DNA from 2 places in the Mesorhizobium sp. M0016 genome. Region 1 is predicted to be linked to the other one. Evidence: riboswitches for the same ligand, from Rfam matches in the RefSeq annotation. Region 1 holds a riboswitch; the other holds the start of a gene.

Evidence for each region. A riboswitch is a leader RNA that binds a small molecule or an ion and turns the genes downstream of it on or off. The one in region 1 is predicted to bind cobalamin.
Region 2: linked by a shared signal. The riboswitch ahead of NKJ88_RS22435 (DUF1636 family protein) and the one ahead of NKJ88_RS20110 (aromatic ring-hydroxylating oxygenase subunit alpha) in region 1 are both predicted to bind cobalamin.

What each region holds. Positions count from the first base shown of each region.
Region 1 covers NZ_JAMYVM010000014.1:29,225-34,570, reverse strand. Annotated here, with positions in the region: gene NKJ88_RS20125 (hypothetical protein) at 1-216, opposite strand, end outside; gene NKJ88_RS20120 (PqqD family protein) at 367-789, opposite strand; gene NKJ88_RS20115 (FAD-binding oxidoreductase) at 952-2,052, opposite strand; gene NKJ88_RS20110 (aromatic ring-hydroxylating oxygenase subunit alpha) at 2,090-3,337, opposite strand; cobalamin riboswitch at 3,455-3,656, opposite strand; gene NKJ88_RS20105 (DUF680 domain-containing protein) at 4,157-4,363, shown strand; gene NKJ88_RS20100 (DUF680 domain-containing protein) at 4,430-4,633, shown strand; gene NKJ88_RS20095 (DUF680 domain-containing protein) at 4,705-4,938, shown strand; gene NKJ88_RS20090 (ABC transporter ATP-binding protein) at 5,011-5,346, opposite strand, start outside.
Region 2 covers NZ_JAMYVM010000017.1:44,645-49,990, reverse strand. Annotated here, with positions in the region: gene cobN (cobaltochelatase subunit CobN) at 1-563, opposite strand, end outside; gene cobW (cobalamin biosynthesis protein CobW) at 582-1,634, opposite strand; gene NKJ88_RS22435 (DUF1636 family protein) at 1,637-2,062, opposite strand; cobalamin riboswitch at 2,101-2,305, opposite strand; gene NKJ88_RS22430 (DUF6348 family protein) at 2,364-3,056, opposite strand; gene NKJ88_RS22425 (winged helix-turn-helix domain-containing protein) at 3,086-4,309, opposite strand; gene NKJ88_RS22420 (NADH-quinone oxidoreductase subunit A) at 4,637-5,002, shown strand; gene NKJ88_RS22415 (NuoB/complex I 20 kDa subunit family protein) at 4,993-5,346, shown strand, end outside.

The sequences.
Region 1 (5,346 bases):
AATGCGGCAGCCGTCAGATGCAGACGGATTTTCCGGGGCCGGTATGAAGGCATGGCTCATGGCTTCCGCCAGCGTGCCATGGTCGAGGTGGACACTCAGCTCCAGTCCCGGCAACCGCACGCTGGCGGTAACGGGATAGAATGCGGCGGCGCTTTCCGCGGCCGCCAGCACATGGCGGGCATAATCCGGCAGGGTTTGCAGCGTGATCAAAGGCATGTGTTGGTTGTTCAGCGTCCAGAATTGCGCCGGGTCGCCTGATGCATGTCGCTCGGGGTGGCCCCGGTTTTGAGACGACGACATGCATAAAATCAGATCTAAACCGCGTCGCCTGAGTCCGTTCAAACGCGACGCGCTTTAGGGAAACGATTATGCCTGTTTCACCGCCGGCCAGCCGAGAGGTTCCTCGACCTCATGGATCGGGTCGACAATGATGAGATCGGCAAGGTCGTCATGGACATCGACCTTGAGCGGCTCATTGCTGGCAGCAAGCGCAGACGACAGCTCGCCCGAAAGCGGTTGTGCCGGTGTTTCGGCTGGCGCAAGCAACCCGAAATCGAGCAGTCGGGCAACGAAGCTTTCGAGGTCGGCCAGGCTTATTTTTGCGGCGCCCGCGGCAGCTCCGACCAGCGCTTCAGTGGCGACGCCGGACGACAAAGCCTGCCAGACCCGGCTGCCGGAATCGGAAAAGCCGAAATACTTACCGTTCGAAAGATCGAGAACGACGGCTTCGCCATCGAATGATTCGAAAACGATGTCCTTGCTTGCGACCGCGTAGACCCGCTGTTGCATCGCTCTGTCCCCCGTTCCATGCGCCTATGAAGGGATGCGCCGGTTTCACGGTCTGCCAGCCCTTCCTAAGTGCGTCTAAATCACTCGGCCTATGCTTGGCAAGACAAAGACCCGCGAACACAACGCCTGCGTCGGCGACCGTTGCGGTGATATCGGCGCCGCTCAAACCTCGATTTCGAGCGCCGACAACGGTTTCGAGCAGCAGGCAAGGATGAAACCGTCATCGATCTCGTGGTCGAGGATGCCTCCATTGTGGCTCATCTCGACTTCGCCGGAGACCTTCTTCACCTTGCAGGTGCCGCACAGGCCGAACTCGCAGGCGGCGGGAATCCGCACGCCCGAGCTGCGCGCGGTCTGCAGCACGGTCTGGCCGGCGACGCAGCCGGCATCGACCTCCGAAAGCGAGAAGCGGATCGGCGTCACGGCTTCGACAGGTGCAGCGATGCCGTCCTCGACCGGGGAGGCAAACGGCGCCGGAATTTCCTCCATCACAGGCGCGGCAAAGCTCTCCTGATGGTATTTCGTCATGTCGAAGCCGGCGGCATCCAGCATGCCGCGCACGGCGCGCATGAACGGATCGGGGCCGCAGCAGAAGATTTCGCGCTCGCGGAAATCCGGAGCCAGCAAGGGCAGCCGGATCGCGTCGATGCGCCCCATATGACCGTACCAGCCCTCGCGGCTGGAACGTTCCTCGATCATGAAGCCGAGCGACAGGCCGGGCATATGGCCGCCGAGCAGTTCGAGTTCCTTGCGGAAGATGATCTCTTCGGCACGCCGCGCGCAGTTGACGAAACCGACATCGGTCCATGGCGCGCAGTCGTTCAGCCAGCGCAGCATCGACATCATCGGCGTCACGCCGGAGCCGGCGGAAATGAACAGGTATTTGGCCGCCGGGTGGCTGTGCAACGAGAAGTCGCCGGCCGGTCCGTAGGCCTTGACATGCGAACCGGGCACCAGATGGTCGAACATCCAGCGCGTGCCGATGCTGCCGGCCTGCGCCTTGACCGTCACCGCGATCGAAAACGGCCGCGATGGCGACGACGACAGCGTATAGGTGCGCATCAGTGGCCCGTCCGGTGTCGGCAGTTCCAGCGTCAGGAACTGGCCCGGCTTGTAGCGGAACCAGGTCTGGTTGTCGGAGCGGAAGGTGAAGGTCTTGACGTCGGGCGCCTCGTCGCTGACGCCGATCACTTCCAGCACCTGCAGCCTATCGTTCCACGGCGCCATCTGGTCGAGATGGCGATAGAGCCCAAGATCCGTCATCGCATTCATCCTCTGGTCCCTCTTCGCCTGCTCCAGTTCACGCGACGCTGCGCAGCGCCGGCCGGCCGCCTTCGGCAAGGCGCGGGCCGATGAAGGCCGCGTACCATTCGACGAACTGGATCACGCCGCCCTCATGCAGCTCCGAATAGGGGCCGGGCTCATAGGCCGGCGACAGGATGCCGAAGGCGTTTTCCTCGACGATGCGGCGGTCCTGGTCGTTGGTCTCGGTCCAGACATGGGTGAGCTCCTCAAGGTTGTAGTCGACGCCCTCGACCGCATCCTTGTGCACCAGCCACTTGGTCGTCACCGCGGTTTGCGTGGCGCTGATCGGCAGCACCCGGAAGGTGACCGCATGGTCGATCAGGATGTGGTTCCAAGTCGTCGGATAGTGGTAGTGCATCAAGGTGCCGATGCGGTCGGCGGCAACAGTGTCGGACAGGTTCTTCGTCACCGCGCGCTTTCCCGACATCGTGTAGCTGACGGCATCGCGCAGCAGCGGCGCGCGGGTGGCGCGGTATTGCCCGGCCGGATCGATGCGGAACTTGCTCGGCAGGCCCGCCGCCTCGCATTTCGCCCAGTGCGCCAGCATCTCCGGATCGCTGTCGGCGCCCTGCACGCCGGTCACCGTCGGCGCTTCGGGGAATGTCTTGCACAGCTCTGGATGATTGCCGGCGCAGTGATAGCATTCGCGGTTGTTTTCCCAGACCAGCTTCCAGTTGCCCTTCTCGATGATGGTGCTCTCGAAGGCGACCTTGGCTTCATTCAGCCCGTGCGGCTTGAGGTAGGGCTCTATCATGGCGCGCATCGGCGCAAAGTCGGCAGGTTCTTTTGCCAGGCAGATGAAGATATAGCCGCCGACGCTCTCGCAGGCGACGGGCTTCAGGCCGAACTGGCTCTTGTCGAAACCGTCGGCCATCTGGCGGGCAAACAGCAGCCGGCCGTCAAGCTCGTAGGTCCACTGGTGATAGGGGCAGACAAGCTTTGCCGCCATGCCCTTCTCAGTGTTGCAGACACGGCTGCCGCGATGGCGGCAGGAATTGTGAAAGGCGTTGATGTTGCCCTTCTGGTCGCGGACCAGCACCACCGGATAATCGCCGATCTGCACGGTGATATAGCTGCCGGGCTTCGGCAGTTCGCAATCATGGCCGATGAACAGCCAGTCGCGATACCAGATAAGCTCCATGTCGAGCTTGAAATAGTCCGGGTCGGTGTAGAAGGGCTGTTCCAGCGAAAAGCCTTGCTTGCGGCCGTTCAGGAGCCTCAGCATGTCGTTGCGCGTATCCATAGTTCTGTCCTCGTGGGTTAAGGACTGAACTTGGTGGTGATGGAGGAAGGATCGGACGCAGGCCGGCGCGGCGCCGGACATGCACTATCCACCTCTTGACCGCCCACCGCGATCAGTCGAGTCTATGCATCTCGGGCTGGTTTCCGGGCTCTGGAGTTGTCCTTGCGGACCATCGCGACACCTTCCCAGGCTCTTGCCCAGTGGTCTCCCGTTGCGACTTCAACTCCACCACCGTTGCGGGGGCAGCGCCGGATTCTGACCGGCTTCCCAATTCTCCGCTGCGTCGTCACGAAGCGGCACCTGAGATGCCATCATCTAATCACGGCAGCGATCGCGACGTCGGCATGAAAGCGACATCATATCCATGCGGCGCGACACGCGCGGCATACGCCCCCCGCCGCCGGTCAAAGAGCTGAGACGTTTCTTGCGACGCCATCATCGCCGTTTCGAATCGCTGCGGATCCAGTTCCGATCGGGGGCAAAAAGGGCTCAACGGTATCGAAAAGTTACTATTAGCAATCTCTAATCGAACCGAACGGTTCGTTTCTGTTGACAATGCGTGCAGGACGGTGTGAACGACGGCCCGGAAACCGACACCGGAGCGAACCACTCGGTTCGACATAAGCAACTGAAAACAATGCGATAAATGACCATAGAGGAACTTCCTGGCACAATTTCAAGGTGCAGGACCGTGGTCCACACGGAACAACTTCGTGATTGGAAACCAGCCTATGGCTTTCCCACATCGGGGCTGTCCGAACGACGCGAATTCCTCCCAAGACACGCCGCTAGACGGACAGACAAACTGGAGTACTAAAAATGAAAAAGATCATCCTCACTGCCGCAGCCGTTTTGGCGATCACCGGCAGCGCCTTCGCCGGTAGCGACAATTACGCTTCCAATGGTGCGAACCAGCCAGCCGTCTCGGTCGACAGCTCGTATACGGCTTCCATTCAGAAGCCGGCGCACGCTGACAAGCAGCCTGTCGTTCAGGGCGCCGACCGCGACCTCTACGGCAATCGCTGATCCCGACCAAAGAAGGGCGGCTAACCCGTCGCTCTCGGGATCCCAAAAAATTCAGGAGTATTTGAAATGAAAAAGATCATCCTTGCTGCCGCCGCCGTTTTGGCCATCTCCGGCAGCGCTTTCGCCGGCAGCGACAACTACGGTTCGAACGGCGCCAACCAGCCTGCGATTACGTCGACCGATAGTGGCCATACGGCTTCGGTTGAGAAGTCGGCTCCAGCCGAGCAGGCGCCTGCCCACGGTGCCGACCGTAACCTTTTCGGCCGCTAAAAGCCGGTTTCCAGCACGTGGCGGGCTTATCCGCTGCAGCTGGCGGCATCAGAAAAATTCAGGAGACTAAAATGAAGAAGATTGTTCTTGCCACCGCAGCCGTTCTGGCTGTTTCGAGCGCTGCCTTTGCCGGCAGCGACAATTATGGCTCCAATGGCGCCAACCAGCCGGCCGCTGCCGTCGACACCACCCGCACTTCGTCGACCGGCACCAACTCGGCGGTCTACAAGCTGCTGAACTCGTCGAACGACCAACAGAAGTTCGTTCCTCAGAGCAGCGACAGGGATCGGTTCGGCAACAACTAACAGCCGAAGCTTAAAAAAGAGCGGCGGGCCTGGCCCGCCGCTCTTTTTTCATGCCTGTACGACGCAGCTATCTCAAGCCGCCTTCACTTCCACCGGCTTGAGCGAGAAGGAGTGCCCATCGGCGTCGAAGATGTGCAGGTCCCCGGCATCCGCGGTCAGTCGCAGCTTTGCCCCGCGCTTGACCTCGACATTGCCGGGCAGCTTGGTCACCAACGGCAGGTCAGCGCGGCCGATATCGACATAGACAAGCTGCACCTCGCCGAGTTGCTCGACATAGTCCACCACGCCCTCGAAAAGATATTCCGCGCCGGTGGCGGCCGACAGATCCTCCGGCCGCACGCCGAAGCTGACTGCCGCACCCTTTGCTGACGCCGGCGTTGCGATCGGCACCGTTGCCTTGCGGCCGCC
Region 2 (5,346 bases), on a different contig from region 1:
CCTACGACGCCGCGGCCAGGCTCGTAGTAGCCAGCTTTCGGCACGCTGACCGGCTCAGCCGCCGCCGCATCCTGCCCAGCCAACCCCGCCAGCCGCTGCATCAGCGCTGCCATATTCTCCGGCCCGCCCTCGCGGAAATAGCCCAGCAGGCCGTCCAGCTCCTCGCGCGGCAGCGTCGAGGCTTCGATCAGCCTGAGATCCTCGTCGTGGCTCTCGCCCGGCAGCAGCGCCAGCTTGATGCCGTTCGCACGGGCAGTCGCGGCAAGCTGGTCGCAGCCATAGCGCCACCAGTCGTAGCCGCCGAGGATGCGCACCAAAATCACCTTGGCGTGGCGGGCGACGCTGTCGATCCAGAGGTCCACGGACATGGGATGGCGCAGGTCGCGCAGCGCCGCCAGCCGCATCGACGGCAGGCGGACGGCATCGGCCTTCCAGGCCGCCGCGAGGCCAGCGAGGTCGCTGTCGGTGAAGGACAGCGCCACGATATCCGCCGGCGTCTGCCGGAGATCAACTGGCTCGGCGAGATCGTCGAGCGAGGCGGAGGTCGTGGCGAGTATATGCATCGCGGCTCGTGCCTGAGATCAACCGGCGAGTATACGCTCGATCGCCGGACGGTTCAGCCCCTTCAGGCCAATGACGACGAGACGCGAGCGGCGATCGTCCTCGGCCGTCCAGGCGCGGTCATAGTAATGGTTGACGCGTGGGCCGACGGCCTGCAGCAAAAGCCGCATCGGCTTGCCGCCGACATCGACGAAGCCTTTTACACGCAACACGTTTTCCTGTTCGGCGGCGGTGGCGACACGCTTGGCCAGGTCGTCGGGATTGGCGATCGAGGGGATGTCGACGATGAAGGTGTCGAAATCGTCATGCTCATGATCGAAAGCGCCGTCGTGATGCGACTTGCGGTTCTCGATGTCGTCTTCGACGGCGAGACCGAGGCCAAGCAGCACCGACGGGTCGACCTTGCCATGCGCAGTCGGCACGATTTTTACCGCGCGAGCGGAATGCTCATTGATGATGGCGTTGGCGCGGGCCGAACCGGCTGAATCCATCAAATCGCTTTTCGACAGGATGATCAGGTCGGCGCAGGCGATCTGGTCCTCGAAGACTTCTTCGACCGGATCGTCGTGGTCGAGCGTTTCGTCCTGAGCGCGCTGTGCCTGCAACGCGTCCATGTCGTTGGCGACGCGGCCTTCGGCCAGCGCCGGGCCGTCGACCACGGCGATGACGCCATCGACGGTCACCCGGCTCTTCACGCTTGGCCACTGGAACGCCTGGACCAGCGGCTTGGGCAGAGCGAGGCCCGAGGTCTCGATCAGGATGTGGTCGACCCTCGGTGTCAGCGCGAGGATCTTGTCGAGGGCGGGCACGAAATCGTCGGCGACTGTACAGCAGATGCAGCCATTGGCCAGTTCGACGATGTTTTCCTCGGGGCAGGTGTCGATGCCGCAGCCTTTCAGGATTTCCCCGTCGATGCCGATGTCGCCGAACTCGTTGACGATGATGGCGATGCGCTTGCCGCCGGCATTTTCCAGGAGATGGCGGACCAGCGTCGTCTTGCCGGCGCCGAGGAAGCCTGTAACGACAGTGCAGGGAACACGGGAGAGGTTGGCGGCCGGGTTTGAAGCGTTCATCGTCAGTCCTTCAGCATGTCGAGGTGTGGGATGCGGGCAACGAGGCCGCGCTTGAGGCTATCGGGCCGGCCGCGCCACGGGATGAGGCCGTCGGCCGAAGTCGCGAAGAGCTTTGCGCCGGTAACGAGGTCGGCGCCGCTGGTTGCGGTCAGATCGCCGAAGACATAGCTCCAGCAGCCATCGCGCAGGATAGCGGCGCTGAGGCGGCGCTTGCAATTGCCGAGACATTCGGCGGTGCGGACCCGGATATCGCCGGCAGCGGCGCGGCGTGTGTCCTCAGCCAGCAATTCGCCGGCGCGCGGATGGGCGTCGGAACCGGTCTCATCGCGGCAGGAGGCGCAGACGATGACGGTCACGCAGGGCAGGGCGTCGTTGTCCCCGGACGCAATGTCCGCTGTGCCAGCCGAAAAACTGCTGTTCTGGTCCAAAAACCGTGCTCCTTGCCCGGAAACCCGCCAGGCGATCGGATACTTTGTCTCAGACGGCAGGTCTCCTGGCTCGCGGGTCGTCGCCTTGGTTAGCCGCCTTCCCGGTGTTACCCAGTGGCTTTCGGCCTTGGCTCGTCGCTTACAGTTGCGGGGACAGCCGCGGATTTGGGACCGAAATCCCGCACCGCATTCCCTCTTGGCCCTTGCCGTTGCGGGCAGGGGACCGTCTGCAGCGGATTTAGGCTTTTGCGGGCGGCGGTGTCAACGCACGGCTACGACATGGCGATGTCGGCAGGGGCTGTCATGTCCCGGCTTCCGGCAGTGCCAGGATGACCTGTCGGATAGCTTGATAGCCATCGCTATAGTCCCAGTCATGACCGACAGCCAGATTCTGTCCCTCATGCCAAACCGCGTTGTCCAGAAGGACTTCGGCACTAATCAGCGTGCCCTTCAAGCCTGCCAGAAAGGTCCGGACAAAATGGCTTCCGGGGGGTACCGAAGCTGTGAACAGCTTTTCCAGCTTGGCATAGAATGCTGGATAGCCTGGTGTCAGCGAGCATAGCTCGGTTGTGGCCTGGGAAATGACCGGGCCGCTATAGATTTTCCAGCGGGCATCTTTTCGCCAGATCTTCCAACTGGCGCTGCTTCGCTGCCAAAGCTCTATTTCGGCCTGCATGTTCTCGCAGACGTGTTCGGCCAGTCCCTCAATGGCCACATGGAAAACACCACGGAGAAACTTTTCAAACGCCTGGTTCAGTTCCTGTTCGCGCGTGTCGCCGAAGCCAGCAAAGGATTCAATGACCGGCTGAACATCAAGCAGCGGAGAAAAAATGTAGATTTCCAGGACCAGCCGGTCAGAACTCGTCTCGAACACCTCAGCCTCAAACCGAAGCTGCTTCGATTGGAGCATGACGTCCCTATCTCTGCGGACTGCATCTATTCCATGCGCAATGAGGGCGCCATGGATCATGTCGAGCACTTTGTCCGATGCCATTGCACAACCTACGAGGCTTATTGAGGCGTCTATGACAGACGCTGCAAGGGTTGGCCATCTCTCTCGCTAGCCAATGCCGGCCCCAGATTGCCGGCCGGCGTCACTTCGATGCGCTCAAGGCCAAGCCAGCCCTGCATCTCCTTTAGTTCCTCGAAAAGCTGTGCGGTGGTCTCAGGCGGTGCGCCTGCTTCGGCATAGGCGGCGTGGACGCGTAAGACACTCGCAGGCCGGTCGGCCTTGAGGTCGACGCGGGCGACGATCTTGTCGCCGAGCAAGAAAGGCAGCACGTAATAGCCATATTGCCGCTTGTCGGCCGGGGTGTAGATCTCGATGCGGTAGCGGAAATCGAAGAGACGCTCGGTGCGCGCGCGCTCGAAGACCACCGGATCGAAGGGCGCCAGTAGCGCGCGGGCCTCGATCTTTCGCGGCAGACGGGCGTCCTTATAGAGGTAAGCCGGCTTGTCCCAGCCTTCGACGTTTACCGGCAGCAACTCGCCCATCTCAACCAGTTCCTCCAACCGGCCCTTCATGTCGGCTGGCGACAAGCGGAAATAATCGCGCAGGTCACCCGACGTCGCGATGCCGTGGGCGCGGGCGGAAATGCGCAGCAATTCGCGGTGCGCGTCCTCGGCCGCCGGCACCGGCAGATCGAGGATCGCCTGCGGCAGCACGCGCTCGGGCAGGTCGTAGAAACGCTCGAAGCCACGGCGGTGCGCCGTGGTGATGCGTCCGGCCCAGAACAGCCATTCGAAGGCGTGCTTGGCGTGGCTCCAGCCCCACCAGCCGCCCGAACCTTTCTGGCCTTCCAGTGCCGAAGCGGCAATCGGGCCGCGCTCGGCGACCGCGCGGTAGATCTCTTCGATATAGGCGGCGTGCTCGCGGCCCCATTTGGCGAGGCCGAGATACATTTCGCCGCCTTGCTCGGCCCGCTGCATGCGCCAGCGCATCAGCGGGTAGGTCTCGACCGGCAGGAACGAGGCCTCATGCGCCCAGTATTCGAACACCGTGCGTTTGCGGGTGATGGCCGCATTGTCGAGCAAAGCCAGCGGGTAGGGGCCAAGGCGCGAATAGAGCGGCATATAGTGGGCGCGCACCACGGCGCTGACGGAATCGATCTGCAGCAGGCCGGTGCGCGACAGCACGCGGGCGAGGTGGCGGCGATCGGGCGTGCCGACCGGGCGGGGATCGAGAAATCCTTGCGCGGCGAGCGCGATGCGCCTGGCCGTGGGGAGTGAGATTTTGTCCTTCGTCAAAGTGTCTTGCCTCGAACCATTTTCCCGACTTTAGCCGGCGATTCCGGTCATGCTAGCAGGCAAATGGCGGGAGACGTGTCAGGAGACAAAAGTGGAGTGAAAGATGAAGGAAATCAAACAGGAGGAGATCGGACCAGTTTTTCCCGGCCTGCCGTCCAGCACTGTCTTTTGAACAAGGTTTGACTTGCTTCGCTGAAAGCCGTGCGCTAACCCTCGCCGCGTTGCAGCAAAGGCACCTAAAACGGTTCAGCGGTTAAACTGTCGCGCTTCCGCATTAGGGTTGGTTGCTGTAATCAAAGTGGACTGGCCGCCAACGGAAAGCCGAGCATGAACGTACTCCTCAGTTCATACCTGCCCATCGTCCTCTTCATCGCCGTGGCCGCGGTTGTAGGCCTGGCGCTTATCATCGCGCCGTTCCTGGTGGCTTATCGCAATCCCGATCCGGAGAAGCTTTCCGCCTACGAGTGCGGGTTCAACTCGTTCGACGATGCCCGGATGAAATTCGACATCCGCTTCTACCTGGTGTCGATCCTGTTCATCATCTTCGATCTGGAAGTGGCCTTCCTGTTTCCGTGGGCGGTGTCGTTCTCGAAGATCGGCATGCTCGGTTTCTGGTCGATGATGGTGTTTTTGGCGGTGCTGACCATCGGCTTTGCCTATGAGTGGAAAAAAGGAGCGCTGGAATGGGATTGAACGACAGTTCCGGAACGCTCGTCGCGCCGAAGCCCAAAGGCCTGATCGACCCCAATACCGGACGTCCGGTCGGTTCCGACGATCCGTTCTTCCTCGAGATCAACAATGAACTGGCCGACAAGGGTTTTCTGGTCACCTCGACCGAGGCGCTGATCACCTGGGCACGCAGCGGCTCGCTGATGTTCATGACCTTCGGTCTCGCCTGCTGCGCCGTCGAGATGATCCACACCTCGATGCCGCGCTATGATTCTGAAAGGTTTGGCGTGGCTCCTCGCGCGTCGCCGCGCCAGTCCGACATCATGATCGTGGCGGGAACGCTGACCAACAAGATGGCCCCGGCTTTG